One region of the Xylophilus sp. PBN-3R genome, then DNA from elsewhere that is predicted to be linked to it. Evidence: predicted binding sites of a transcription regulator. Region 1 holds the regulator's gene; each other region holds the start of a gene.
The links. The regulator sigma-54, encoded in region 1, starts transcription at its own class of promoters, with help from an activator protein. The targets are predictions, from matches to a motif close to TGGCANGNAANCTGCTTT.
Positions count from the first base shown of each region.

Region 2: a site for sigma-54 is predicted at 4,642-4,659, ahead of AC3ANW_RS15270 (transglutaminase family protein). Genes of this name have one in related genera too.
Region 3: a site for sigma-54 is predicted at 3,530-3,547, ahead of AC3ANW_RS02505 (isopenicillin N synthase family dioxygenase). Genes of this name have one in related genera too.

Region 1 is NZ_CM173225.1:4,260,576-4,270,094, reverse strand. It holds gene AC3ANW_RS20370 (LysR family transcriptional regulator) at 1-606, shown strand, start outside; gene AC3ANW_RS20365 (DUF2214 family protein) at 648-1,106, shown strand; gene argS (arginine--tRNA ligase) at 1,133-2,818, shown strand; gene AC3ANW_RS20355 (SPOR domain-containing protein) at 2,833-3,570, shown strand; gene AC3ANW_RS20350 (thiol:disulfide interchange protein DsbA/DsbL) at 3,621-4,301, shown strand; gene lptA (lipopolysaccharide transport periplasmic protein LptA) at 4,431-5,129, shown strand; gene lptB (LPS export ABC transporter ATP-binding protein) at 5,126-5,893, shown strand; gene AC3ANW_RS20335 (RNA polymerase factor sigma-54) at 6,037-7,596, shown strand; gene AC3ANW_RS20330 (DUF4197 domain-containing protein) at 7,613-8,266, opposite strand; gene AC3ANW_RS20325 (THUMP domain-containing class I SAM-dependent RNA methyltransferase) at 8,346-9,519, shown strand, end outside.
Region 2 is NZ_CM173225.1:3,212,905-3,222,423, forward strand. It holds gene AC3ANW_RS15260 (circularly permuted type 2 ATP-grasp protein) at 1-496, opposite strand, end outside; gene AC3ANW_RS15265 (hypothetical protein) at 642-1,166, shown strand; gene AC3ANW_RS15270 (transglutaminase family protein) at 1,195-4,617, opposite strand; gene AC3ANW_RS15275 (hypothetical protein) at 4,738-4,983, opposite strand; gene AC3ANW_RS15280 (hypothetical protein) at 5,143-5,895, opposite strand; gene AC3ANW_RS15285 (DNA internalization-related competence protein ComEC/Rec2) at 6,003-8,516, shown strand; gene AC3ANW_RS15290 (circularly permuted type 2 ATP-grasp protein) at 8,625-9,519, shown strand, end outside.
Region 3 is NZ_CM173225.1:527,668-537,186, reverse strand. It holds gene AC3ANW_RS02525 (energy transducer TonB) at 1-235, shown strand, start outside; gene aroE (shikimate dehydrogenase) at 225-1,094, shown strand; gene AC3ANW_RS02515 (transglycosylase domain-containing protein) at 1,108-1,857, shown strand; gene ruvC (crossover junction endodeoxyribonuclease RuvC) at 1,854-2,402, shown strand; gene AC3ANW_RS02505 (isopenicillin N synthase family dioxygenase) at 2,403-3,407, opposite strand; gene AC3ANW_RS02500 (ABC transporter substrate-binding protein) at 3,702-4,721, shown strand; gene AC3ANW_RS02495 (DUF427 domain-containing protein) at 4,722-5,003, opposite strand; gene AC3ANW_RS02490 (OpgD/OpgG family glucan biosynthesis protein) at 5,122-6,732, shown strand; gene AC3ANW_RS02485 (hypothetical protein) at 6,904-7,425, shown strand; gene AC3ANW_RS02480 (HDOD domain-containing protein) at 7,446-8,291, opposite strand; gene AC3ANW_RS02475 (MFS transporter) at 8,373-9,519, opposite strand, start outside.

The DNA of each region.
Region 1 (9,519 bases):
CGGCGCTACGTCGCACCGCTGCTGCCGAAATTCCAGACCGAACACGCCGGTCTGCGCTGCTCGCTCAACCTGGCCGACCGGGTGGTCGACCTGACCACCGAAGGATTCGACTGCGCGGTACGAGTGGGCGATATGCCCGATTCGTCCCTGGTCAGCCTGCGCCTGGCCGACAACCGCCGGCTGTGTGTCGCCACGCCGGCATTCCTCGCGAGGCACGGCACGCCACGGCAGCCGGCCGACCTGGCGCGTTTTGCCTGCCTGACGCTTTCCAGTGACGCATCGCAGACACGCGGCTGGGCTTTTGCCGTGGCCGACGGAGGCGTCGAGTTCCTGCGGCCGGTCGGCTCGCTGGATTGCTCGGACGGCCAGGTGTTGCACGACTGGTGCCTGGCGGGTCACGGCATTGCCTGGCGCAGTACCTGGGAAGTGCAGGCCGACATAGCCGCCGGGAGATTGACCGAAGTGCTGGCGCAATTCGCAGCGCCGCCCAACGGCATCTACGCGGTGGTGCCGCAGCGCAAGCACCTGCCGCTGCGGGTGCGCTTGTGGATCGACTTCCTCAAGTTCCACTACACAAGACCGGCGTTCTGGCAAACGCCGGGCTGATCGACAATCGGCCGTGTCGCCACCTGCCAAACCCAAAAGCCATGGTCCTCGAATCCGTCCTCGCCTATCTGCACCTGCTCGCCATCCTCACGCTGGTGGTTTTCCTGGCCAGCCAGGCGGCCTTGTGCCGCAGCGAATGGCTCAATGAAAAAGCCGTGCTGCGGCTCGGCAGGATCGACATGGTCTACGGCATTGCCGCCGTGCTGGTTCTGGCGACCGGCTTGGCGCGCATTTTCTGGGGAGTGAAGGGCGCGGCCTACTACGGGCCCAACTGGCTGCTGCACGCCAAGGTCGGCCTGTTCGTGGTGATCGCGCTGATCTCCATCAAGCCCAGCCTGAATTACCGGCGGTGGGTCAGGGCGGTCAAGGCCACCGGCGCCATGCCCGCTCCGGATGAGGTCCGCGGCACCCGTCGCCTGGTAATGATGCAGGCCCATCTGCTGCCTCTGATCCCGCTGGCGGCGGTGTTCCTGGCGCGGGGCTTCGGCGTCAAGGGCTGACCGAGTGCGCCCGTAGAATCCCACCCATGCTTTCCGTCAAACAAGACCTGCTCGCGGCGCTGGCCGCCGGGCTGGAATCCCTTATGCCCGGCGCCGGTCAACGCGCCGCCTTCGAGCTCCCCAAAGTGGCGTCGCACGGCGATCTCGCCGTCACGGCCGCCTTGCAACTGGCCAAGCCGCTGGGCCAGAACCCGCGCCAGCTGGCTGAAAACCTGCGTCACCTGCTGCTGGCCAGCGACGCCTTCCAGCGCTGGACCTCGGCAGTCGAGATCGCCGGTCCGGGTTTCCTGAACCTGCGTCTCAAGCCTGAGGCCAAACAGCAGACCGTGCGCGAAATCGTCGCGGCGGGCGATGCCTACGGCAACCAGTCCGCCAGCGGCGAAAAGGTGCTGGTCGAGTTCGTCTCTGCCAACCCCACCGGTCCGCTGCACGTCGGCCACGGCCGCCAGGCGGCACTGGGCGATGCCATCTGCAACCTGCTGGCCACTCAGGGCAAGGCGGTGCACCGCGAGTTCTACTACAACGACGCCGGCGTGCAGATCGGCACCCTGGCCAACAGCACCCAGCTGCGCGCCAGGGGTCTCAAACCCGGCATGGAAGGTTGGCCCGAGGCCGCCTACAACGGCGACTACATCGCCGACATCGCCCACGATTTCCTTGAAAAGAAGACCGTCGCAGCCGACGACCGCAGCACCACCGCCAGCGGAGACGTGGAAGACCTGGAATCCATCCGAGAATTCGCCGTGGCCTACCTGCGCCGCGAACAGGACCTGGACCTGAAGGCCTTCCAGGTGCAGTTCGACCAGTACTACCTGGAGTCCAGTCTGTACACCAGCGGCCGCGTCGAAGCCGCCGTCGGCAAGATGCAGCAGTCCGGCAAGACCTACGAACTGGATGACGCACTGTGGTTGAAGTCGACCGATTTCGGCGACGACAAGGACCGCGTCATGAAGAAACGCGACGGCACCTATACCTATTTCGTGCCCGATGTCGCCTACCACCTGGCCAAGTGGGAACGCGGTTTCCACACCGTGGTGAACATCCAGGGAACCGACCACCACGGCACCATCGCTCGTGTTCGCGCCGGCCTGCAGGCGGCTTCCAGCGTCGACGGACTGGGCATTCCGGCCGACTATCCCGCCTACGTGCTGCACACCATGGTGCGGGTGGTGAAGGGCGGCGAGGAAGTCAAGATCAGCAAACGCGCCGGCAGCTATGTCACCTTGCGCGACCTGATCGAGTGGACCAGCAAGGACGCGGTGCGCTTCTTTTTGCTGAGCCGCAAGCCTGACACCGAATACACCTTCGATGTCGATCTGGCCGTGGCCCAGAACAACGACAACCCGGTGTATTACGTGCAGTACGCCCACGCGCGCATCTGTTCGGTGATGGCCGGCTGGGGCGGTGACCGTGCCGCGCTGGCGTCCGTCGACCTGGCGGCGCTCGACACACCCGCGGCACAGGCGCTGATGCTGCAACTGGCCAAGTACCCCGACATGTTGACCGCGGCCGCACGCGACTTCGCACCGCACGACGTCACCTTCTACCTGCGGGACCTGGCGGCTGCTTATCACAGCTACTACGGTGCCGAACGCATCCTGGTCGAGGACGAAGCCGTCAAGCTCGCCCGCCTGGCGCTGGTTTCGGCCACCGCGCAGGTGCTGCAAAATGGTCTGGCTGTCCTGGGCGTTTCTGCTCCGGTCAAGATGTGATGGAAGAACAGGGGATGCGTGTGTTTCCAGCCCGTAGGCTTAGTCTGAAAAATCGCCAGTTCGGCGGAACCTTCCTCGGCATCGTCATCGGTGTGGTGGTCGGCCTCGGCGCGGCGCTGGCGGTGGCGGTTTACGTCACCAAGGTACCCATCCCCTTCATGAACCGCAACGGCGCCCGGGGCGCCGAGCAGGATGCACTGGAGGCGCAGAAGAACCGCGACTGGGATCCCAACTCGGTCCTGGGCAAACGTGCTGCCGGCGGCAAACCGGCCGATGTCGGCACCGCGCCGGCCGGTGCCGCCACCGGCGTGGCGATGCCGCAGGCACCGAAACCAGATCCGACCATTCCGGCGGCACCCGCAGCGCCGACCACCAGCGCCGCCACGCCGGCTCCGGCTCCGGCCACCGCCGCGGTGCCGAAACCGTCTGCAGGCTCGTCCGACCCGCTGGGCGACCTCGCACGGGCCCGGTCGGCAGCGGCCCCCGCCACCGCCGCAGCCCCCGCCGGCGCCGATACCTTCGACTACCTCATCCAGGCTGGCGCCTTTCGCACCGAAGCCGATGCCGAATCACAGCGTGCGCGCCTCGCCATCATGGGTTGGGAGGCCCGCGTCAGCGAACGCGAACAGGCTGGCCGCACCGTCTATCGCGTGCGCATCGGACCCTTCACCCGGCGTGACGATGCCGAGCGCCTGAAGGACAAGCTTGACGGCTCCGGCATGGAATCCACCCTGGTGCGCGTACAGCGCTGAACTTTTATCGGACAGCCCGGCTCTGACCGGCTCAAGGAGCACCTTTTTTCATGGACTTTTCCTCTTCCGCCTTCAGTCGCCGTGCGTTCGCCGGCACCACCGCTGCACTGGCCGCCGTCGCCGTGCCCGGCCTGTTGCCGCAAGCCGCCATGGCGCAGGCGCGTGTCGCTCCGCAGGCCGGCAAGGACTACATGGTGCTGGGCAAGCCGGTCCCCGTCGAAACCCCGCCGGGCAAGGTCGAGGTGACCGAGTTCTTTTGGTACAACTGCCCGCATTGCAATGCTTTCGAGCCGGCGTTCGAAAAGTGGGTCAAGGCCGTGCCGGCCGATGTCGTGGTGCGCCGTGTGCCGGTGTCCTTCCGCGACGACTTCCTGCCGCAGCAGAAGCTCTACTACACGCTCGAAGCGATGGGCAAGGTCGATGAACTGCATGTGAAGGTGTTCAACGCCATCCACGGCGAACACCAGCAGATCGCAACCGACGGCGCCATCATCAACTGGGCTGCCAAGCAGGGTCTCGACAAGGCCAAGTTCACCGAGACCTTCAATTCGTTCTCGGTCAATGCCAAGGCTCGCCGTGCCACGCAGCTGCAGGACGCCTACAAGGTGGAAGGCGTACCGGCGCTTGGCATCGCAGGTCGTTTCTATACCGACGGTCAATTGGCCGGCAACATGGAACGCGCGCTGCAAACCACCGATTTCCTGATCGGCCTGGCACGCAAGGGAGCCTGACGATGCGTCGGCGGCTGCAATAAACGACCGCCCGTCAAACCGATGCCCGCTTCCGCGGGCATTCGTCATTCAGGGCCGCCGGCGAGGGTCACTGTTGCACCGTACAATGCCTGCAAGATTCGTGCCCCTATGAGAACTTACAACGCTGCCACTCTTTTGCTGCTCTTTTCCGCTGTTTTGTTCGGCGGACCAGCCTTCGCTGAAAAAGCAGATCGGGAGAAACCCATGAACGTCGAAGCCGACGCACTGCGGCACGACGACCTGGCCCAGACCAGCGTCTTCACCGGCAACGTGGTGCTGACCAAAGGCACCATCCTCATCCGCGGCACCCGCCTGGAAGTACGGCAGGATGCCGACGGTTACCAGTACGGCACCGTCACCGCCGAGCCCGGAAAACGTTCTTACTTCAAGCAGAAACGCGACACGGCGGCCAACACACCCGACGAGTTCATCGAAGGGCAGGGCGACGTCATCTATTACGACGGCAAGGCCGACAAGGTGACCTTCACCCGCCGCGCCGAAATGCACCGGCTGCAAGGCACCACGGTGCAGGACGAAGTCCACGGCGACGTCATCGTCTACAACAACGTGACCGAGGTCTACACCGTGGATGGCGCGCCCAACTCGGGTGGCAGGTCGGCCGTCGCCGACGGGAGCGGTTCCGTCACGCCGGGCGGCCGCATCCGCGCCGTGCTGGCGCCGCGCGGCACGCCGGGCGGCCCGGTGGTCCCCGCGACGGGTACCGCTGCCGGTTCCGGGGCTGGCGACGCTGGCGGCCCGGCTCCGCAACTGCGCAGCACCGAAACGATGGGCGGAACCAAGCCTTGACCGAGAATGCGATCGCCCCCGGCGGCAGCCGGCTCGAAGCCAACCATCTGCGCAAGGCCTATGGCAGCCGGACCGTCGTCAAGGACGTTTCCCTGTCGGTGCAGAAGGGCGAAGTCGTCGGCCTGCTCGGCCCCAACGGCGCCGGCAAGACCACTTCGTTCTACATGATCGTCGGCCTGGTCCGTTCCGACGGCGGAGACATCAGCATCGACGGCCAGCCGGTCGGCAACCTGCCCATCCATCGCCGCTCGCGCCTGGGCCTGTCCTACCTGCCGCAGGAGGCTTCGATCTTCCGCAAGCTGTCGGTGCAGGAAAACGTCCGGGCCGTGCTTGAACTCCAGGAAGACGAAAACGGCCGCCCGCTGGGCAAGGCGGCCATCACCGAGCGACTCGACGCCCTGCTGGCTGACTTGCGGGTGGAACACCTTCGTGATTCGCCGGCCATGGCCCTTTCGGGCGGTGAGCGGCGCCGGGTGGAGATCGCCCGGGCGCTGGCCACGCAGCCCCGTTTCATCCTGCTGGACGAGCCTTTCGCCGGTATCGACCCGATCGCGGTGATCGAGATCCAGCGGATCATCGGATTTCTGAAAGAGCGCGGCATCGGCGTGCTGATCACCGACCACAACGTGCGCGAAACACTGGGGATCTGCGACCACGCCTTCATCATCAGCGACGGACGGGTGCTGGCCCAGGGCACGCCCGAGCAGATCGTCGACAACGCCGACGTGCGCCGGGTCTACCTCGGCGAACACTTCAGGATGTAGCACTTGGATCACCCCCAGGCTTCGCACTTCGTGTCTCCGCCAACCCCCTTGCAGGGGGCAGGCCGGCCGCTTCGGGCGGCCGTGCGCGGCGGCCTTCCGTTTTTGCGGCTCGCGCTACGCGCTTGCCTTTTGAAGGATTTCGGTTGAAGCAGGGGTTGTCTCTTCGGGTTTCGCAGCATCTGGCGCTGACGCCGCAGTTGCAGCAGTCGATCCGGCTGCTGCAACTGTCCACGCTGGAACTGAGCCAGGAAGTCGAGCAGATGCTCGACGAAAACCCGTTCCTCGAAGTGACGCACGAAGAGGCGGCGCGCGAGGAGTTCGGTGTGGCCCAGTCCGATGCCCCGGCATCGGATGACGACTTCCACGCCGGCAGCACCAGCGAAACCACGGTCACCACCACTGATAACACCAGCGATTCCGACGCTGAAAGCAGTGTCGAGTCCGAACCCAACTGGGACGGCGACGGCGGTACCGAAGTCGTGGCCGACGACGGCGAATGGGGCGGCGACGCACCGGCCCGCCAGAACAACCTGGGCGACGATGGCAATGTCGACGCCACCGAACTGGCGCGCAGCCAGGAATCGCTGACCGCCTTCCTGCACCGGCAGGCACTGTCGCTTCGTCTGTCGGCCGAAGACAGCGCGGCACTGCGTTTCCTGATCGAGTCGCTCAACGACGACGGTTACCTCGAAGACTCGTTGCCCTCGCTGGCGTTGGGGCTGGCCGGCAGCGAGGACGAGAACGCCGAAGAGGTCGAAGAACTGGTGCAGCGTTTCGCCGTTGCCCTGCGGCTGCTGCAGAACCTCGAGCCGGCCGGCGTCGGCGCCCGCGACCTGCGCGAATGCCTCACGCTGCAATTGCGCGGCATGCGCGACAACGGCGTCGGCAAACGTCCGGTGGTCGAAGCCGCCATCGCCATCTGCGCCCAGCCGATGGAACTGCTGGCCCGTCGCGACATCAAGCGTCTGAACATCGCCTGCGGCCTGGACGACGAGGTCACCCGCGCCGCCATCGGACTGATCGCCCGGCTGGAACCCAAACCCGGCCGGCGGTTCGTGGATGTCGAGCGCAACATCGTCATCCCCGACGTGCTGGTGCAGAAGATCGGCCGCGGTGGCCAGCCGCGTTTCCGGGTCATGCTCAACCCCGACGTGATGCCCAAGCTGAAGGTGCACGACATCTATGCCAGCGCTCTCAAGCAACACAAGGGCGAGGGCAGCGCCGCGCTGCAGCAGCGCCTGCAGGAAGCCCGCTGGTTCATCAAGAACATCCAGCAGCGCTTCGACACCATCCTGCGGGTGTCCAACGCCATCGTCGAGCGGCAGAAGAACTTCTTCGTGCATGGCGAACTGGCCATGCGGCCGCTGGTGCTGCGCGAGATCGCCGACGAACTGGGCCTGCACGAATCCACCATCAGCCGGGTGACCACCGCCAAGTACATGTCGACGCCCTACGGCACCTTCGAACTGAAGTACTTCTTCGGCTCCGCGCTGGGTACGGAGACCGGCGGCAACGCTTCCAGCACCGCAGTGCGCGCGCTCATCAAGCAGTTCGTCACTTCCGAAGACCAGCGCAAGCCGCTGTCCGACAGCCAGATATCCGACATGCTGAAAGAACAGGGCATCGAATGCGCCCGCCGCACCGTGGCCAAATATCGAGATGCACTGCGCATCGCGCCGGCCAATCTGCGCAAGTCGCTCTAGGCGGCGAGGTGTAGGCCTAGAACTTGAGGCCCTTCATGCCCTGCAGCAGGTTCTTGCCCGTTTCGAGCGGGTTGGCTCGCATGCGGGTTTCTTCACGGCCCACGTAGGTGAAGATGCCTTCGGAGGTCTTGTTGGCCACGTAGTCGGTCAGCTTGTCCTCGCTCATGCCCAGCGCCGACAGCTGCGAGGTCTGCTTCAGCACGCCGCTGCTTTGCAGTGCGCTGCGCACCAGCGGCTGCAGCTGCTTCAGGATCTCGGGCCCGGTGCTTTGCTTGAGGTAGTCGGTGGCACCGGTATCGCTCTTCACCATGCCGACCGCATCGGTCAGCGTGGCCTTGTCGATGGCGGCACGGAAGATGGGTTTGGCCTGCGCCGCAGCCTGTTCGGCGGCACGGTTCAGCCCGCCGTTGATGTCGCCCGTCAGGCCCGCCTTGCTGGCCAGGTTCATCAGGTCGCCGACGCCCTTGCCGCCCGCGCCCGGCAAGGCGATGCTGATGGCCTTGTCGGCCGAAAACGCGCCGGGTTTCGAAAGCTGGTCGAGTGCGTTGTCGGACGCCTGGCCCAGGATGTTCTTGAGCGCGGTGCCCGCGATCTGGGCCGAAGCCGGAGCCGAAGCGCCGGCCATCACGAGGACAGCGGCGGCGGCGGCAAAAGTCTTGCGCAGAATCATGAAGGTCTCCAATAGCGGCAAGCATTGTGCCCCTGCGTGACCGGGCCATTCACCTGTGGCGCGTATCCTTGCGACTTCCATGAATCAGATACAACTTTTCCTGCCCTGCGCCGCCGGCGTCGAGGGTTACCTTGCCGACGAAGTCCACCAGCTCACCGGGCTGGCCGGCATGGACCTGCAAACACTTCGCGGCGGCGTGCTGTTGCGGGCTTCCTGGCGCGAGGCAATGCTGCTCAACCTGCACAGTCGGCTGGCCCAGCGGGTGCTGGTGCAGCTCTCGCAGACGATGTACCGCAACGAGAAGGATCTGTACGAGGCCGCATCCGATGTCGCCTGGGAGATCTGGTTCACCACCAGGCAGACCTTCAAGATCGAGGTCACCGCCCAGCACAGCCCGCTGCAGAGCCTGAATTTTGCAGCGCTCAAGATCAAGGACGCCGTGGCCGACCGTTTCCGCCACAAGAGCGGCGAGCGGCCCGACGTCAACACCCAGTGGCCGGATGTACGTATCCACGCTCACCTGACCACCGACCAGGCCACGCTCTACATCGACACCTCGGGCGAGCCGCTGTTCAAGCGCGGCTGGCGCGAGGACAAGGGCGACGCGCCACTGAAGGAAACCCTGGCCGCCGCCATGATCGCGGCCAGCGGCTGGAACCCCCACGGCGACACCCCCCTGCCGCTGTACGACCCCTGCTGCGGCAGCGGCACCATCGCCATCGAGGCCGCGCAGATCGCCTGCCGCATTCCGGCCGGTGCGCATCGTCGTTTCGCGTTCGAGAAGATGCTGCCCTTCCAGTCGCATGTATGGCGCGTGCTGCTCGACGAGGCCGAAAACGCGGTGACTGAACCCACGGTGCCGATTTTCGGAAGCGACGTGTCGCACCGCATGGTCGACTTCGCCGAGCGCAATGCCGAACGTGCCGGCGTGGCGCGGGTAGTCGAGTTCCGCGGCGGCGACGCCCTGCAGCGCCTACCGCCCGCACCCGAAGGCGTGCTGCTGCTCAACCCGCCGTACGGCGAACGGATCGCCGTGGCCGGTGTGGCCGGCCAGCGCGCAGATGCGGTGGCGCGCCAGCCTCGCGAATCACGCGAGACGGCACAGGTCGAGGACGGAGGCGACTTCTTCCCGTCCCTGGCGACCCACTGGAAACGCAACTTCGCCGGCTGGAGCGCATGGGTGCTGACACCCGACGCCAAGCTGCCCGGCCGCATGCGCCTCAAGGAATCGCGCCGCGTGCCGATGTGGAACG
Region 2 (9,519 bases), 1.0 Mb from region 1:
GCTGGGCGCCCTGCATCTCGCGCAGGAAACCCGGATGGCCGTGCACCAGCGCCGGCGGCAGCAGTCCGCTGGCCAGCAGGCGCTGTTCGCCATACATGTCGGCCATCACACGGTCGAGCACACGCACCCGCTGGAGCACGCCCGTGCTGATGCGCTGCCACGCTTCGGGTTCGATGATCAGCGGGAAAAGGTCGACGGCCCAGGGCCGTTGCGAGCCGGTCGATTCGTCCGCGTAGACGTTGTAGGTGACACCGTTGTCGCGGATCTGGCGGCGCAGGTTGGCCATGCGCCGGTCCAGGTCGTCCAGTCCGGGCTCGCCCAGCAGATCGAAGAAACGCGACCAGTCAGACGACAGCGGACCGCCACGTTCGGCGTCGGCGTTGCCGCGCAGTTCGTCGAAATGCCCGGCAGCAGCGGCCGCGGCGATGGCGGCGGCCAGGGCCGAAGGCGTGTCGGCTTTATCTGCCGAGAAAAGGGAACTGCGGGACTCATCCATGGAGGGGCGATTGTCCCATCAACGTCAAGGATGCCCACGGACTACGCTCATTTCCTTCGTAACGCTGAAACAGCCGTTCGTTTTCTGCGCACGAAATCTCCGCCATGCCGTCAAAAGTTGCGTCTCGACCCACAGGAGGACTTCGATGGTGCAACTTCCACCCCTCTCGAAAATTCTGGAACACGCTTTCGGCGCCGTGCCGGTTTCCGGTACGGCCACCGTCCGAAACGCCACCGCCGACTCCACCGGAACGGCCGCGGCGGCAAGACCTGCCGGCTCTGCGGGCCCGCTCTCCGTTCTGCTGGATCGTCCCGAGCCCATCGAACCGGCTTTCATCCGGATCGGCACCCTGCAGCGCCGGCAGGACCTGCAGAACCGGGCCCGGGTCGACAACGTGCGCGCCAGGCTGATGCAGGGTGAGGGTGTGCCGCTCTTCAACCCGCAGGACCCGACGGGCCGGCACTTCTGCTTCCGCGACCAGAACCAGGTGCTGTCCATCGGCAGCCACGCCGCGTTCATGGCCGGCCAGGAGCCGGCATTCGTGCTGCACCTGCACGGCCCCGGACTGATGGCGCGGCAGGACGGCGCCTGGATCGAAAATCCGGGCGCCGCCTTTTTCGAAGCGCTGGATGCTGCATCCCGCAGCGCCCAGCAAGCCTTCATCGTCTAGAAGAAAGGCGCGGTGCCACCCTGTCGTTTCAGCGCCGCAGGTCCAGCGTGTAGGGGAACTCGCGGCTGGCTGCCACGCCCGAGATCGGTTCGGTCGGCATCTTGAGATCGCCGGCCGAATGCCCCGTCTTGAAGAAGCGTGCCAGGCGGCGGCTTTCGGCTTCATTGGCGTTCACCGGCAAGGTGGTGTAGTTGCGACCGCCCGGATGCGCCACGTGATAGGTGCAACCGCCGATGGCACGGCGCATTGCCACATCGACGATGTCGAAGGTGAGCGGCGCATGCACACCGATGGTCGGATGCAGGGCGGAATACGGGTTCCACGCCTTGTAGCGCACACCGGCGATGTACTCGCCTTCGGTGCCGGTGGGCTGCAGCGGCAGCTGCCGGCCGTTCACCAGCACCGTGTGACGGTGGGCATCCAGGCCGGTCACCCGCACCTCGATGCGCTCCAGCGACGAATCGACGAACCGCACCGTGCCCCCACCCGCGGTTTCCTCCCCCATCACATGCCAGGGCTCCAATGCCGAACGCAGGGTCAGTTGCACACCGAGGGCTTCGACCGAACCGATCTTGGGGAAGCGGAATTCGAAATGCGGCGCGAACCAGGCGGCGTCGAAACCGTAGCCGGCATCGCGCATTTCCTGGATGACGTCCTCGAAATCGGTCTGCAGGAAACCTGCGAGCATGAAACGGTCGTGCAGCGCAGTGCCCCAGCGGGCGACCGGCGCCACGTAAGGCTTTTTCCAGAAACGTGCAACCAGCGCCCGCAGCAGCAGCTGCTGCACCACACTCATCTGCGGATGCGGCGGCATCTCGAATGCGCGCAGTTCGAGCAGGCCCAGGCGGCCGGTACTCGAATCGGGTGAGAACAGCTTGTCGATGCAGAACTCGGCGCGGTGGGTGTTGCCGGTGATGTCGATCAGGATGTTGCGCAGCGTGCGGTCGACCAGCCAGGGCGGCATCGCCTCGCCGTGTTCCTTTCGGGCGGTCTGGATCTGCTGGAGCGCGATCTCCAGTTCGTAGACCTGGTCGTTGCGCGCCTCGTCCACCCGTGGCGCCTGGCTGGTCGGGCCGATGAACATGCCTGAAAAGACATAACTCAGCGACGGATGGTTGTGCCAATACTGGATGAGGCTTGCGAGCAGTTCGGGCTTGCGCAGGAAAGGGCTGTCGTCGGGTGTTGCGCCGCCCATCACGAAATGGTTGCCGCCGCCGGTGCCGGTGTGGCGGCCGTCGGTCATGAACTTCTCGGCCGACAGGCGCGACTGGAAAGCTGCTTCGTACAGGAATTCGGTGCTGTGCACCAGTTCGCGGAAATTGCGCGCCGGCTGGATGTTCACCTCGATCACACCCGGATCCGGCGTGACCGCCAGCACCTGCAGGCGCGGGTCGCGCGGCGGGGCATAACCTTCCAGCACCACCTGCATCTGCAGGCCGGCCGCCGTGGCCTCGATGGCCGACAGCAGCGACAGATAGTCTTCCAGGTGGGCTGTCGGCGGCATGAAGACATACAACATGCCCTGCTTCCTAGCGCCCTTGGCGACCTTCTCGCGGGCTTCGGCTTCAGCCTCGGGGCCGTTGGCCAGCGAAGGGTCGCGCACTTCCACGCACAGCGCGGTGCGGGTGGTCCATTTGGCGGACTCGAAACGCTCGGGCTCGCGCGTCAGGGCGGCGGCGGCCGAAGCGTCCCGCTCCGGGTTGCGCGACTGCACCTGGTCGGGCAGCGGAGCGCGTGGCGCACCCGGGTCGACTTCGATCAGGTAGGGAATGTCTTCGGCGCGGATCCACGGCAACGAATCGAGCGGCAGGCGGAAACCCATCGGCGAATCGCCGGGCGTCAGGCGCAGCACGCCTTCACGGACATACCAGGGCCCCGTGCCCCAGACGGTTTCTGCAGCGGTCTGGCGGGCCTTGGCGGCCTCGACCGCATCCACCCGTGGTGCGGCCTGCAGCGGCAGCAGCCAGCCGGTGACCGAATCCAGCCCCTTGTCAAAGACGCGGCGCAGACGCTCGCGTTCCAGTTCGTCGCCGATGCGAGCGTCCAGGACGTCGACATTGACCGGCAGCTTGCGTTCGCGCCACAGGTAATAGAGCGTGTCTTCGTAGGCCGGCTCGACGAAGGTGTCCTGAAGGCCCAGCTCGGCCGCGAGACGACGCACGAAACGTTCGGCGTCCTCGCCGTTGTACGACGTCGGCTTGCGTTCGTCGGCCAGCAGCGCCGGATTGCTCCAGCAGGGTTTGCCGTCGGTGCGCCAATAGATGCCCATGGCCCAGCGCGGCAGTTGTTCTCCGGGGTACCACTTGCCCTGCCCCACGTGCAGGAAACCGCCCTTGGCGTATTGGGCCTGCAGTTTCTCGACCAGGCTGGCCGCGTAGGCGCGTTTGGTCGGGCCCATGGCGGCGGTGTTCCATTCGCCGGCATCGCGGTTTTCGGTCGCCACGAAAGTCGGCTCGCCGCCCATGGTCAGGCGCACGTCGCCGGCATTCAGCTCGGCATCGACCGCTTCGCCCAGCATCAGCACCTCGTGCCACTGGCTGTCGGTATAGGGACGGGTGACACGCGGCGATTCATGCACACGCGTGACCGTCATCTCGTGGTGGAACTCGACCTCCGCGATGCCGCTGTAGGAACCTTCGATGGGCGCCGCGCTGCCCGGCGTGGGCGTGGCGGCCAAAGGCACGTGGCCTTCACCGGCGAACAGGCCTGAAGTCGGGTCCAGCCCGACCCAGCCGGCGCCGGGCAGGTAAACCTCGCACCAGGCGTGCAGGTCGGTGAAGTCATGGTCGGTGCCGCTAGGACCGTCAAGCGCCTTCACGTCGGGCGTCAGCTGGATCAGGTAACCCGACACGAAACGCGCCGCCAGTCCCATGTGACGCATCAGGTTCACCAGCAGCCAGGTCGAGTCGCGGCAGGAACCGCAGGCTTTCTCCAGCGTTTCTTCCGGCGTCTGCACGCCGGGTTCCATGCGGATCAGGTAGCGCACATCGCCCTGCACCATCTGGTTCATGGCGACCAGGAAATCGATGGTCGGCTTGGGTGTGCGGTCCACCTTCTTCAGGTATTCGACGACCAACGGCGTGGCCGGCTCAGGCACACGGTACTGGGCCAGTTCTTCCCCGATGGCGGGCGCATAGGCGAAAGGAAACTTTTCGGCCTCGGGCTCCAGGAAGAAATCGAAGGGGTTGTAGACCGCCATCTCGACCACCAGGTCGACGGTCACCTTGAATTCACGCGTCGGCTCCGGCACGACCAGGCGCGCCAGATAATTTGCGAACGGGTCTTGCTGCCAGTTGACGAAGTGATCGGCCGGTTCGATCTTCAGGGAATACGAAATGACGTTGCTTCGGCAATGCGGCGCCGGCCGGAGACGGACCACCTGTGGGCCCAGCAGGACGGGTGCGTCGTATTTGTAATGGGTGACGTGGTGCAGAGCTGCGTGGATAGTCATTCGCGGTGGATGCTTTGCTGACGAAAAGAAGGGGCCGTGCCAGGAGAAAGCCGTCGGCGGCCGGTCCAAACATACTAGCAAGAGGCAAGCCCGTAGCGGGCGCTCCGCGATTCCCAGGCGTCAGTATTTGTAGAACGGGTGGAGGCCGAGGTAGTGGTCGAAAAGCTCCCACACCGAACCCCGGGAGGGGTCGCGGGCCAGCGTGAGCTGTTCCGCATGCAGCAGCGGAGCAGGCGACGGCGGCCCGAATACCGTGTCGAAAACCACGATGGCGTACTGGCCGTCCGGCAGGTTGGGCAAAAAACGAAGGTAGACACCGGCGAGTCGGCGGGCATCCGTGGGCAGCGAGTCGAACTCGGCCAGCACCAGTTGCGCGGCCGCCAGCGCCTGGGTGCGCTCGCGTTCCTGAAGGAAATAAAGGTATTCGGCCTGCTCGTCGGTGGTTGCGGCCTTTGCCGGCGTCGCCGGCGTCGCTGACAGCGCTGACAGCAGAAAGCAAAGATGGCCCGGCGGCCGAACGCCGGTTCATTTCGCGCCTCCAGCCGCCGGTAACCCGGCCTTCGGCACAGGTAGCGCCGCTTCGTTATAGGAAAACCCCAGGGCAGCAGTCGCCACACCATCCACGAATATCAGAAGATAATCGCCGCCATTGCGATCCACGAATATCCTTCCACCCAGTTCGGAGGCAAACCAACCCGACTGAAAACCTTGCAGACCCACACCGTCGATCCGCTTGCCGACCGGGTCGTCCGCCGCGCCCTGCACCCGCAAAACGACACGGGTGATTTTCTCCACCGGAAACCGCTGGTGATAAAAAGTGGAGTAAACGATGACCTGTTCTCCCGAATATCGACGCTGCCCTTTTTCATCGAAAAAGCAATCACCAGCAAGCTGATGGCACTGATACCCATGACGGCCGACAAAACCGGATGCCCGGCAAAGCCGGCTTTGAAACGCAAGGCGACGGCAGTGACCACCGGCCCGAAAGCCAGCAGCAGCAGCAAAACGCAGGGCAATGTTTTTGGATGTCACCAGCGTGGGAATGCCGCCTCCCACCAGCGCCACGCAGGCATTCTCGATACTCGCAAACGGCGGGAACTGCTGTTGGTTACTGCCGATGCTGATATTGATCCCGGATAAGCCGCATTCCTGCAGCTTGATGACCGCGAGCGAAAATCCGACCGTATCGTGTAGCGGCATTACCCCATAAAGACCTGGCGCCGCCGACGGCCCACCGCCATTCAGACGCCAGTGCTTCAACCGGCGCCGCAACTGCATTCACTGACATCGACAGCATCGGAATGCACAACACCAGAAGATTCACAATTCATCTGGATTGAATTTCGCAGCCCGGCCCGATGATGCGCCAGCAAATAAGCGAGCGCATGAAAGACACCCCAGTATTAATAGATGCATCCATCGAGCATCCGTATGGATATTCGCCCGCCCATACGGGTATCACGATATGGACACCCTTGTTATGTGGAGTAGTGCTGGGCAGCGGCTGCCAGTTGAGGCAGGCGCGTTTATGGCCTGCCACCATTTATGCGGCTTTGCTGGTCGTGGTCTTTGTCCTCGTCATGGCGATGCTGTTGCTTCCGGCATCCCGGGGGCGCGCGGACCGCGGGAGGCGGGCGGGTCGTGCCTGCGTCGTTGCGGCGGTGGCATCGCTGGCCAGCTTTTCAATCACCGGTCTGCGCGCCACCGCATTCGCCGCGCAGGCACTTGCGCCCGCTCTCGAAGGTGAAGACCTGCTGCTGACCGGCACCCTGGTCGCCATGCCGCAGTTGTCGGCCCAGGGCACACGTTTTCACTTCGCGCCCGAGGTCGCCGAGCGCGATGGCGCCGCGGCCCGGGTGCCGCCGCTGATCGAATTGGGCTGGTGGTCGACCGAAACCGGCGCCGCCGATGTATCCGACGCGCCGGACCTGCGGGCCGGCCAGCGCTGGCGGCTGATGGTGCGGCTGAAGGCGCCGCACGGAACCCGCAATCCGCAAGGCTTCGATTACGAACTCCGCGCCTGGCAGCAGGGTCTGCAGGCGCTGGGCAGCGTAAGAATGGACCGCGCCAGCCAGACGCCCCGGCTGCTGGACGACAAGCCGTGGCGCCATCCGGTCGAGCGGCTTCGGCAATCAATACGGGATGCGGTGATGGCAAGGTTGGCCGGGGCTGCGGCAGGCGACCCCGATGCCACAGCATCGCGCCGGCGCGCGGCCGGCGTGGTCGCGGCGCTGATCACCGGCGACCAGCAGGCCATCACCCAGGGCGACTGGAATGTGTTTCGCGCCACCGGTGTGGCCCACCTGATGTCGATCTCTGGCCTGCACATCACCATGTTTGCCTGGCTGGCGGCGCTCGCGACGGGCTGGCTCTGGCGGCGATCTTCGCGGCTGTGCCTGTTCTGGCCGGCACAGCACGCTGCGCTGGCCGGGGGCGTGGCGCTGGCAGCGGTCTATGCCTTGTTCAGCGGTGGCGGCCTGCCATCGCAGCGAACCGTGTTCATGCTCGCAATCGTCGCCGGGCTGCGGCTGTCGGGGCGGCGCTGGCCGTGGCCGCACGCATGGCTGCTGGCCGGTGCCGGCGCGGTGGCGCTGGATCCGTGGGCGCTGCAACAGGCCGGTTTCTGGCTGAGTTTCGTGGCGGTGGGTGTGCTGTTCGCCAGCGGTCCGCCATCCGGCGAACCTGCGCCGCAGGGACGGGGCCGCTGGCTGGCCCCGCTGCACGGCCTGCTGCACGAACAGATCGTGGTCACCGTGTCGCTGGCACCGCTCGGCCTGCTGCTGTTCGGTCAGGTTTCGCTGGTCGGGCTGCCCGCCAACCTGCTGGCGATTCCCTGGACCACGCTGGTAGTCACCCCGATGGCTTTGCTGGGCGTGTGGATTCATCCCCTGTGGGATCTGGCGGCGTGGGCGGTCCGGTGGATGGAAATGCCGCTGCAATGGCTGGCGGCCCTGCCCTTCGCGAGTGTTTCAAGGCCGACCGCACCAGTCTGGGTCGCGGCATTTGCGGTCGCCGGAGGCGTGCTGCTCTGCCTGCCGCTGCCATGGCGCTGGCGCCTGCTGGGCGTTTCGCCCCTGTTTCCCGCCTTGCTGTGGACGACGCCGGCACCAGCACCGGGCAGTTTCGAGCTGATCGCACTGGATGCCGGCCAGGGTTCCGCCGTATTGGTGCGCACCGCCGGCCACGCGCTGCTGTACGACACCGGTCCGCGCTACAGCGCCGAAAGCGATGCCGGCCAGCGCCTGGTGGTGCCCCTGCTGCAGTCGATGGGCCAGCGTCTCGACACCGTCGTGCTGAGCCACCGCGACAACGACCATGCCGGCGGTGCCGTGGCGGTGCTGAAGCAGCAACCGCAGGCCGCACTGCTCAGTTCCATCGAACCGGGACACCCGCTGCAGCACCTGCGGCAGGCTACCCGCTGCGAAGCAGGACAGCGGTGGCAATGGGACGGTGTCGACTTCAGTGTCTTGTGGCCGCCCGCCGCCGACTATCCGGGCGGCACCAGCAGCAACGCCCTGAGCTGCGTTCTTCGCATCGAAGCCGGCGGACGAGCCGCCCTGCTGACCGGCGACATATCCGAGGCCGAAGAGTCGCGGCTGCTGGTGTCAGGCGCCGCGCTTTCAGCCGACTGGCTGCTGGTGCCGCACCACGGCAGCCGGGGTTCGTCGAGCAGCCGTTTCCTGGCGGCGGTTTCACCTCAATCGGCCTTGGCCCAGGCGGGCTATCGCAACCGCTTCGGTCATCCGACGCCCGAGGCCCGGGCCCGTTACCGGCAGCAGGGTATCCACTGGCTCGACACCGTTCACTGCGGCGCGGCAACCTGGAGTTCCATAAGACCTGCAACGAATGTTTGCGAACGTGACCGGGAACCCCATTACTGGCAGCACAATGTTCAGTGAGGAATGTCCTCGACGCAAACATGGCCGACAGGGCCCGTCCCGGCATCGTCCGACAACCATCGCCGGCCTGGAACTTGCTACCTGGGTCGGCAGGAGAACGCCCTTTCTATGCGGAAATTCGATGAGATGTATGCCACCCTGCCGCCCGAACCGGGCCAGGTGCGCGACCACTACAAGACCTACGACCGTTGGTTGGCCCAGCAGCCGCCCGACACCATGCTGCGGCGACGCAGCGAAGCAGAGGTCATCTTCCGGAGAGTCGGCATCACCTTTGCCGTGTACGGCGCCAAGGACGAGGACGGCTCGGGCACCGAACGCCTCATCCCCTTCGACCTGATCCCCCGCATCATCCCGGCCCACGAATGGGCTCGCATGGAACGTGGACTGGTGCAGCGGGTCACCGCGCTCAACCGGTTCCTGCACGACGTCTATCACGACCAGGAAATCATCCGCGCCGGTGTGATCCCGGCCGACATGGTGCTGCAGAACGCCCAGTTCCGGCCCGAGATGATGGGTGTCGACGTACCGCGCCACATCTATTCGCACATCGCCGGCATCGACATCGTGCGGGCGCCGGATGCCGAAGGCAACGGCGAATACTTCGTGCTGGAAGACAACCTTCGGGTGCCATCCGGCGTGTCGTACATGCTCGAAAACCGCAAGATGATGATGCGGCTGTTCCCCGACCTGTTCAGCCAGCACCGCGTGGCGCCGGTGGCCCACTATCCCGACCTGCTGCTCGAGACCCTGCGTGCCTCGGCGCCGCCGGCCACACCCGACCCGACCTGCGTGGTGCTCACGCCCGGCATGTACAACAGCGCCTATTTCGAGCACGCCTTCCTGGCGCAGCAGATGGGCATCGAGCTGGTCGAAGGACAGGATCTGTTCGTCAAGGACGACTTCGTCTGGATGCGCACCACCCGCGGCCCGAAACGTGTCGACGTGATCTACCGCCGGGTGGACGACGACTTCCTCGACCCGCTGGTGTTCCGCCCCAACTCCA
Region 3 (9,519 bases), 1.1 Mb from region 1:
CTACGGCCAGCTGACCATGGTGGTCACCATCCACCGCGACGGCACCGTGCTGTCCACCGAAGTGGTGCAGAGTTCGGGCAACAAGCTGCTCGACCGCCGCGCCGAAGCCATCGTGCGGGGCGCTGCTCCGTTCGGCGACTTCGACGCCCAGATGCGCCGCGAGGTCGACCAGATCGTGGTCGTCTCGCGCTTCAAGTTCACCCGCGACGAAACGCTGGAAGCCAATGTCCGCTGACGCCCCTTCTTCCCCCCCCGACGCCGACCGCTACTGCGTGATGGGCAACCCGGTGAGCCACAGCCGCTCGCCCTGGATCCACGCCCGTTTCGCCGAATTGGCGGGCGACCGTGTCTGGTACGGCGCCCATCTGGTGTCGCTCGACGGATTTGCCGACGGCGTGCGTGAATTCATGGAGGCGGACGGCCGCGGCTGCAACGTCACCGTGCCCTTCAAGTTCGAGGCCGCCGCGCTGGCGCACCGGCTGAGCGACCGCGCACGCATCGCCGGCGCCGCCAACACGCTGCGTTTCGAGAACGGCGAGATCCACGGCGACAACACCGACGGCGCCGGCTTGGTGGCCGACATCCAACGGAATGCCGGCGTGGCCATAGCCGGCCGCGACGTGCTGCTGATCGGCGCCGGCGGCGCCGCCGCCGGCGTGCTCGGCCCGCTGCTCAACGCCGGTCCGGCTCGCCTGGTGGTCGTCAACCGCACCGCCGACCGCGCCCGCGCGCTGGTCGACAGCCACCAGCCGCTGGCCCGGGTGGCCGACACCCTGCTGCAGGCCATGCCCATCGACAGCCTGGGAGCCACCTTCGACATCGTGATCAATGCCAGCGCCAGCAGCCTGTCGGGTGGCGGCGTGCCGGTTTCGGGCGACGTGCTGCGGCCCGGCGCCCTGGCGCTGGACATGATGTACGGCCCTTCCGCCGCGGGTTTCATGCAGTGGGCGCGACAGCACGGCGCGATGGCGCGCGACGGCCTGGGCATGCTGGTCGAACAGGCAGCCGAGGCCTTCTTCCAGTGGCGCGGCATCCGTCCGCCGGCAGCCCAGGTGCTGGCCGAGCTGCGCGCCATCGTCGATTCCGGGCTTTGAACGGCCGCTCGCCATGAAACTGATGCTGCGCTGGCTCGGTCTGGCCTTGGTACTGATGGTGGCGCTGCAGCTTTTCTTCGCGGCCCGCATCGCTCTCATGATGGTGTTCGACCCGTCGTCCACCGCCTTCCAGCGCAGCGAGGCCGCCCGACTGGGCCGGGCCAACACGCTGGGCGGCTGGCGCCAGCAGTGGATCGACTATCGCGTGCTGCCCGACAACCTGAAACGCGCGGTCATCGCATCGGAAGACGCCGATTTCGTGCATCACCACGGCGTGGAATGGGCAGCCGTGCAAGGCGCCTGGAAACGCAACGCCCGCGCCGAAGCTCAGGCCGCCAGGCGGCTGGAACAGGCCGAGGCCCGCGGTCGTTCGCCCTCGAACCTGCCGGGCGCCAAGGTGGTCGGCGGCTCCACCATCACCCAGCAACTGGCCAAGAACCTGTTCTTCGCCGGTGAACGCAGCCTGGCGCGCAAGGGCCAGGAACTGGTGGTCGCCGTGCTGCTCGAAACCTTCCTGTCGAAGCAGCGCATCCTGGAGATCTACCTCAACAGCGTCGAATGGGGCGAAGGCATCTTCGGTGCCGAAGCCGCTGCCCAGCATTACTTCCACAAACCCGCCGCCCGCCTGAGCAGCTACGAAGCCGCGCGGCTGGCGGTGATGCTGCCGCGGCCCAAGTTCTTCGAGCGTGTGCCCCAATCCGGCTATCTTTCGGGCCGCGCGGGCACCATCGTGGCGCGCATGGGCGGGGTGGAGATTCCGTGAGGATCCTCGGCATTGATCCGGGCCTGCAGACCACCGGTTTCGGCGTGATCGATGTCGACGGCCAGAAACTTTCCTACGTCGCCAGCGGCACCATCCGCACCACCCATCTGGACCTGGGCAACCTGCCCGGCCGCATCAAGGTTTTGTACGACGGCATCCGTGAGGTGGCAGAGCGTTACCGGCCCGACGCGTCCACGGTCGAGATCGTCTTCGTCAACGTCAATCCGCAGTCCACCCTGTTGCTGGGCCAGGCGCGCGGCGCCTGCATCACCGCGCTGGTGTCCCGCGACCTGCCGGTGGCCGAATACACCGCGCTCCAGATGAAGAAGGCGGTAGTCGGTTCCGGCCGGGCCGCCAAGAGCCAGGTGCAGGAAATGGTGCGGCGCCTGCTGTCGCTGCCCGGCCTGCCGGGAACCGACGCGGCCGACGCGCTGGGCATGGCCATCACCCACGCGCACGCCGGCCGGTCGATGGACCGCCTGGCCGAGGCTGCCGCCCTGTCCCGGCGCAGCAGCGCGATGTACCGGAACGGCCGCAGTTACTAGCTAGTAAGCCTTGAAGTTGGCGGCGATGCGCTGGTTCAGGTAGTCGCCGGCACTGATGTCCGGATATTTGCCGCTCGGGCTCTGGATGACGGCGTCACGGTTCGCTTGGCAGAAGAAGGCCAGGCTATAGCGTGCACCCATGTACTCACCCGGCAATGGGTTCTTCACCCGGTGGAAGTTGGACGGCAACACGTCGTCGCTCCAGCGCATCAGCATGTCGCCGATATTGCAGGTGATGACCTTCTCGTCGGGCTCGATGGAAGTCCATTCCTGCGCATCCATCTCCTTGCCCGGGCACACCTGCAGGCCGCCCTGGCCGGGACGCTGGAACAGCAGTGTCAAGCAGTCGAAATCGGTATGCGCACCGGCGCGCCACAGGCCCAGCTTGTCGTGGAATTCGGCCGGGATCGCGTAATAGTGCAGTAGGCGCAGGGTGCTCTGGTAGCTGGCCTTGGTCGGCTCGTGGGCGCGGCTGAAGAATCCGTCGTCGAAACCCAGCTTGTAGGCAAAGCAGGACAGGACCTGCATACCCACCGTCCAGCACTTCGCCTCGAAATCCAGCATCGTTTTCTGAAAATCGGCCAATTCCGCATCGCTCGGCCAAAGGCCGTCCATGTGCGGCCGGGTGATCTGGTAGGACTCCTTCTGGTCCGGTGTGCCGGTAGAAGGCCGTACCTGCGCCTTGCTTTCCCAGCCTACGTTCAGCGCCTTCTTCAGCGGGTATTGCGCCTTCACCGCGTCGGGCAAGGCAAAGAAGCGCTCGGTCATCGCGAAAGCATCGCGGACCTGGGCGATGTCGATGCCGTGGTGTTCGATCTGAAAGAAACCCACGTCGATCGCCGCATCCCACAACTGGTCGGCGATCTCAGCCTTGCGGGTGGCGAAATCGCGCAGGTCGATGCGGCGGATCTCGCGTTTGCTGGTTTCCGAACCCAGGGCTCCCATGCGGGATTCCTTCTGCAGTTCGTCGAGGGAATAGTCGTTCTTCGGGACAGCGGTGCTCATGCGGTTTTCTCCTGTGGGGACACGGTCCCCTGCAAGGGGGGACCGGACTTCAAGAGCAATTCCCTGTCAGCGCCGGCGTGGATGCACGGCTCTGGTGAACGCTTCTACTCTCGCGCCTTTTGCATGCAAAACCCATGCCGCCGATTTTCCCTGCGGGCGGCACCGGCCTGGGGCAGGCACGGTTGCTGCTTGCGGGGCCGCCAGGAGTAGAAGCGTTCAGCGGCCCGCGGCCGTAGGAAATTGCTCTTGAAGCCCGGACCTGTTCCCACACAACGCCTTCGAGAAAGCCGCCCCATGCAACGCCGTTCCCTTCTTTTTTCCGCCGCATCCGGCCTCGTCGCCGCACCCGCATTCGTGCGTGCCCAGGGTTCCCTGCAGAAGTTCAAGTTCAACCTCGGCTGGAAGGTCGAGGCCACCGCCGCCGGTTTTCTGCTGGCCCAGCAGCGCGGCTATTACAAGGACGCAGGACTGGACGTCGCCATCGACACCGGCAACGGCTCTTCGGCCGCCATCGGCCTGGTGGCCAGCGGCGCCTACGACTGCGCCTCGGCCGACCTGGCCTCGATGATCGAGTTCAACGTCAACAACCCGACGGCGGGCCTGAAGGCGGTGGCGATCATGTACGACCTGAACCCCAATGCGATCCTGGTCCGCAAGGACGGCGGCATCAAGAAACCGGCAGACCTGGCCGGCAAGACCATCCTCGGCCAGCCCTTCAATGCGTCCCGCAAGCTGTTCCCGGCATTTGCCAGGGCCCAGGGTTTCGACGGCTCCGGCGTGAAATGGGAAAACGTCGCACCCGACATCGGCAACACCCGTTTCGTGAAGGGCGACTTCGATGCGTCGGCCTATTTCTTCTTCACTGGCCTGCTGAACCTGAAGGCGCGTGGCATGGGCCCGGAAATGATCAACGTCTTCCGTTTTTCGGACGTGATGAAGTCCTACGGCAACGGTTTTGTCGCCAACACCAGAAGCATGGAACAGGTCGACGCCATGCGCGCCTTCGTCAAGGCCAGCACTCGCGGCTGGGTCGAAGCCATGGCCGACCCCAAAGCCGGCGCCGCCGCGGTGAAGCAGCGCGAACCGCTGGCCAACGAACCGTTCGAACACGAACGCCTGCAGCTCATCGTCGACGGCACCATGAAAACTGCCGAAACCGCCGCCAACGGCTGGGGCGCGGCCACACCGGTGCGCCTGCAGGCCACCATCGACGAGACGGTGGCTGCCTTCGGACTGAAATCCGCGCCTGCCGTGGCCGACATCTGGACCGACCGGTTTCTGCCTTCGGCTGCCGACCGCCGCCTCAAGGCCTGATCAGGCTTCGACCTTCACGCCTTTCCAGAAGGCGACGCGGCCCTTGATCTCGGCGGCTTCGGGCTTGGGGTCGGGGTAATACCAGACGGCGTCGGTGTTCATCTCGCCGTCCACCAGCAGCGAGTAATAGCTCGCCTGGCCCTTCCAGGGGCACATGGTGTGGTGGTTGCTGAAGGTGACGAAGGACTTGTCCAGCGCACTTTCGGGAAAGTAGTGGTTGCCTTCGACCAGCACGGTGTCGTCGCTCTGGGCAATGGTCTTGCCGTTCCAGGTGGCTTTCATGTCTTGCGGCTTTCTCCACGCGGACGTGGATTTGGGGCTGAAAAGGGGCGATGGAAAAACCAAGCGATTGTTACCGCGGTCACACGGAGTGGCTCCGCAGCTTGTAACCTTGCGGTCCATGAAGAGAAGAAGTTTTCTGGGCACCGCCACCGGCGCCCTCTCGCCCGCCCTGGTTCCCGCCACCGCCCTCGCGGCCCCGCCGGGGTCGCCTGCACCCGGACTGGTGATGCTCGGCGAGCCCAAAGCCTTCGAGTTCGCCATGCTCAAGGACCGTGCCCGCGCGATGGCGCTGCTGCCCTGGCAGGCACCGCAGCAGAATCCGCGCGCCGCCTTGCCGCCGGCCGTGGCGGCGCTTGATTTCGACGCCTACCAGCAGATCCAGTTCAAGGGCGAAAAAGCCTTGTGGGCCAACGACGGCCTGCGTTTCCAAATACGTCTGTTCCATGCCGGGCTGTATTTCAAGCGCCGGGTCCACATCTACGAAGTGAAGGACGGGAAATCCCAGGAAATCGCCTACGACCCGGCCTTGTTCGACTACGGCCGCAGCGGCCTGGACGGCGCCAAGCTCACCGCCGACCTGGGTTTCGCCGGTTTCCGCATTTCGGTGGCGACCGCGCCTCGCAACGACATGGTGGCGTTCCTGGGGGGCAGCTATTTCCGCGCCGTGGGCGGATCACGCCAGTACGGCCTGTCGGCGCGCGGCCTGACGGTCGACACCGCCATGGGCCGCGACGAAGAATTTCCGGACTTCACCGCATTCTTCCTGGAGCGGCCGTCGGCGCAGTCGCAGACGCTCATCGTCAGCGCCCTGCTCGACTCGCCGGGCGTCACCGGCGCCTACCGTTTCGCCATCACCCCGGGCGACAACACGGTGATGGAAATCGACAGCGCGCTGTACCCGCGCCGCGAGATCGACCGCATCGGCATCGCACCGGGCACCAGCATGTTCGTGGTCGGCGAAAACAACCGGCGCGCCGCCAACGACTGGCGGCCCGAGATCCACGATTCCGACGGCCTGCAGATGCGCACCGGCAGCGGCGAATGGATATGGCGACCGCTCAACAACCCGTCCAGCTTGCGCATCAATGCCTACGCCGACAACAACCCCAAGGGTTTCGGCCTGTTGCAGCGCGACCGCAATTTCGACCACTACCAGGACGACAGTGCCAACTACGAACGCCGCCCCTCGCTGTGGGTCGAGCCGCGCGGCGACTGGGGTGTCGGACAGGTGCAGCTGTTCGAGATTCCGTCCCCCGACGAGACCTTCGACAACATCATCTGCCACTGGTGGCCCCAGCAGAAACCGCAACCGGGGCAAGAGCTTCTGCACAGCTACCGGCTGACCTGGGGCACGACCGCCCCGGTAAGACCCACGCTGGCCCGCTGCGTGGCCACCCGCACCGGGCTCGGCGGCGTCATCGGCCGCAAACGCAACAAGTTCTCCTGGCGTTTCGCGGTCGACTTTTCGGGCGGCAACCTGGCGTTGCTGGATTCGGATGCACAGGTGGAGGCGGTGGTGACCACCTCTCGTGGCCAGGTCGAACTGGTGTCGGCCAGACCACAGATCGCGGTGCAGGGCTGGCGTGCCATGTTCGACGTGGTGCCCGACGACCGCACCGAGCCCATCGCATTGCGGCTTTTCCTGCGGGTCAACGGTCAGGCGCTGAGCGAGACCTGGGTGTACGAATGGGCGCCGCCGACGATGAGCCAGCGCGCCGCGATGCTCTGAAAACGACCGCGCGCGACTACAGGCGCGCCAGACTCGTCCTATAGGACGGTCGGACAGGCTCCCGGGGTGAGGCGCTGCCTGCGCCTGCATCCGCGCCTGGCGGGCAATCCTACGGTGTGACCCCATCGGCTGCGGGTTTTCTGCAGCATCCTGAACGCACCGGAGAAACCCATGTCCAACCTTTCCAATCCGCTCAACCTGCAATCGCATTCCACCGCTTCCGCCCCTGCGCGCCTTGGTGCCGGTCTTGCGCTTTTCGGTGCCACCGCCGTGCTGGCGATGGCGTCTGCCACCGCCCAGGTCGCCACCGGTTTCACTGGTGCGGACGACAGCGGAGTGTTCGCCAAGGAACGCGCCGCCTGCATGGCCGGCAAGACCCAGCAGGCGCAGGCCACCTGCATGGAAGAAGCGCGCAACGCCGCCGCAGACAAGCGCCGTGGTGCGCTGAACGACAACCCTTTCGACTACGCAGCCAATCAGTCGAAGCGTTGTGAAGTTTTCGCCGCCGGCAGCGAGGACCGTGCTGCCTGCGCAGCGCGTGTCCAGGGCGAAGGCCAGGCCAGCGGCAACGTCGCCGGTGGCGGGGTGGTGCGCGAAGTCGAGACCATCGTGCTGCCGGCCTCGGGTCGGGCGCGCATCGAGCCGCGTACCGCCGACCCGGTGCTGCTGGTGCCGACCAAAGCTGCGTATTAACGCTGCGTATCGAGACCCTTTCAGCCGAACGAGCTGTCGATGAAGGTCTGAACGTCGGGCATGTGTTCCCGCAGCCAGACGGGATCGAGTTGCAGCAACTGGACCAGTTCGCCCGGCAGGGCCGCGATGGCGTCGTCGGGCGATTTGTGTTCGTCCAGTTCGAGTTCGGCCAGCAGCGCGGCAAGGTGGATGATCGCACCCAGGCGATTGAACGGGTCGGATGTCAGCGGTTCGGCGGCTGACTTGAGCGCACCGACAATGCTGTCCGGAAATTTCCATCGGCTGGCCAGTTCAGCCGCTACATGCGCTTCGGTAAACCCGAGCGCACTGCTTTCCCGCTCCCAACGAACGCCGGCCAGATGCGGCAATCGTTCGAAGTCGGCAATCTGGTCGGGCAGTTTCTGCGCAATGATCAGTTCGCCCAGGCGCACCATGAAACCCGCCAGCCAGGATTGCTGGACATCGGTTCCCAGGGTGCGTGCCAGCCACTGCGCATAACCGGCGGTCGCGCTGCTCGCCTGCCAGAAGGTCTTGCTGTCGACCCCCTTGACCGCTGTGAACGAACCAGCCATGCAGGCAGCCATCGCCAATGTGCGAACCTGGTTCAAGCCCACCATGGTGATTGCGTCGTCCAGCGAAACCACCTGCCGCGGCAGGCCGAAACGGGCGCTGTTGGCGAGCCGGATCAGCTTGGCGGTCAAGGACGGGTCGCGGGAAATCGCCAGCCGCACCTTCTCGAAGGGGATGTCCTCATCGTTCAGCGTCGAAACCAGCGTGTGCGCCACCTCCGGCAAGGTGGGCAACTGCAGGCCCTCGAAAAAACTCGCCAGGGGCGCGGTGGGGGCGGGGGCATTGACAGCTGACATGCGTACCTCTCCTGCGATGTTTGGAGGTGTAACGGTAGCAGCAAGAGGCGTATTGCGCTTGAGGGTTGACGCTGAAAAGACTCAGGCGGCCATCTGTCTTTGCGGACGCAGGGCCAGCAGGAACAGGGGCAGCCCCGCCAGGGCAAGCAACGCCCCCACCCACCCGGTGGATGTCCAGCCCAGGCCGGCCGAAATGGCCACTCCGCCCAGCCAGGCGCCCAGCGCGTTGGCAAAATTGAAAGCCGAATGGTTGAGCGCCGCCGCCAGCGCCTGGGCATCGCCCGCCACGTCCATCAGCCGTACCTGCAGCGCCGGTGCCAATGCAACCGTGGTGCCGACCAGGAACAGGTTGGCAAACACCAGCAGCGGGTAATGCGCCGTGAACGTGAAGAGGCCCAGCACCGCCGCAGACCACAGCAGGATGCCGCCGATCGCCGGCATCAGCGCCCGGTCGACCAGCCTGGCGCCCACCAGATTGCCGGCGACCATGCCCAACCCCAGCAGCGCCAGCGCCCAGGGGATCACGGACTCGCCCATACCCGTCACTTCCAGCAGTGTCGGTTTGACATAACTGAACACCGCGAACAGGCCACCGAACCCGATGGCACCGATGCCCAGGGTGATCCAAACCTGCGGCCGCGCCAGCGCGCCAAGCTCACGCATGGCGCTGGCACCGGCGACGGGCGCGCGATCCGGAATCCACAACCAGGCCAGCGCAGCCGCCAGCACGCCGATGGCACCCACCATCGCAAAGGCCGCACGCCAGCCGAAGGCCTGTCCCAGCCAGGCCGCCAGCGGCACCCCGATCACCGTGGCCACCGTCAGGCCCAGCATCACCTGCGCCACTGCCTGCGCCCGTTTGCCCGGCGGCGCCAAGCTGGCGGCCACCAATGCGGCGACACCGAAATAGGTCCCGTGCGGCAGGCCGGCGAACAGGCGCAGCAGCGCCAGCGGGCCGTAAGAGGTCGCCATGGCGCTGGCGAAGTTGCCCAGCGCGAAGAAGAGCATCAGCGCCACCAGCAGCGAACGCTGGCGCCAGCCGGCGGTCAGCACCGCCAACACCGGAGCGCCCACCACCACACCGATGGCATACGTGCTGATGACATGGCCGGCCTGTGGGATGGTCACCCCGATGTCGCGGGCGACCTCGGGCAGCAGTCCCATGATGGCGAATTCGCCGGTACCGATGCCGAAGCTGCCGACCGCCAGGGCCAGGGCCGCCTTGCGC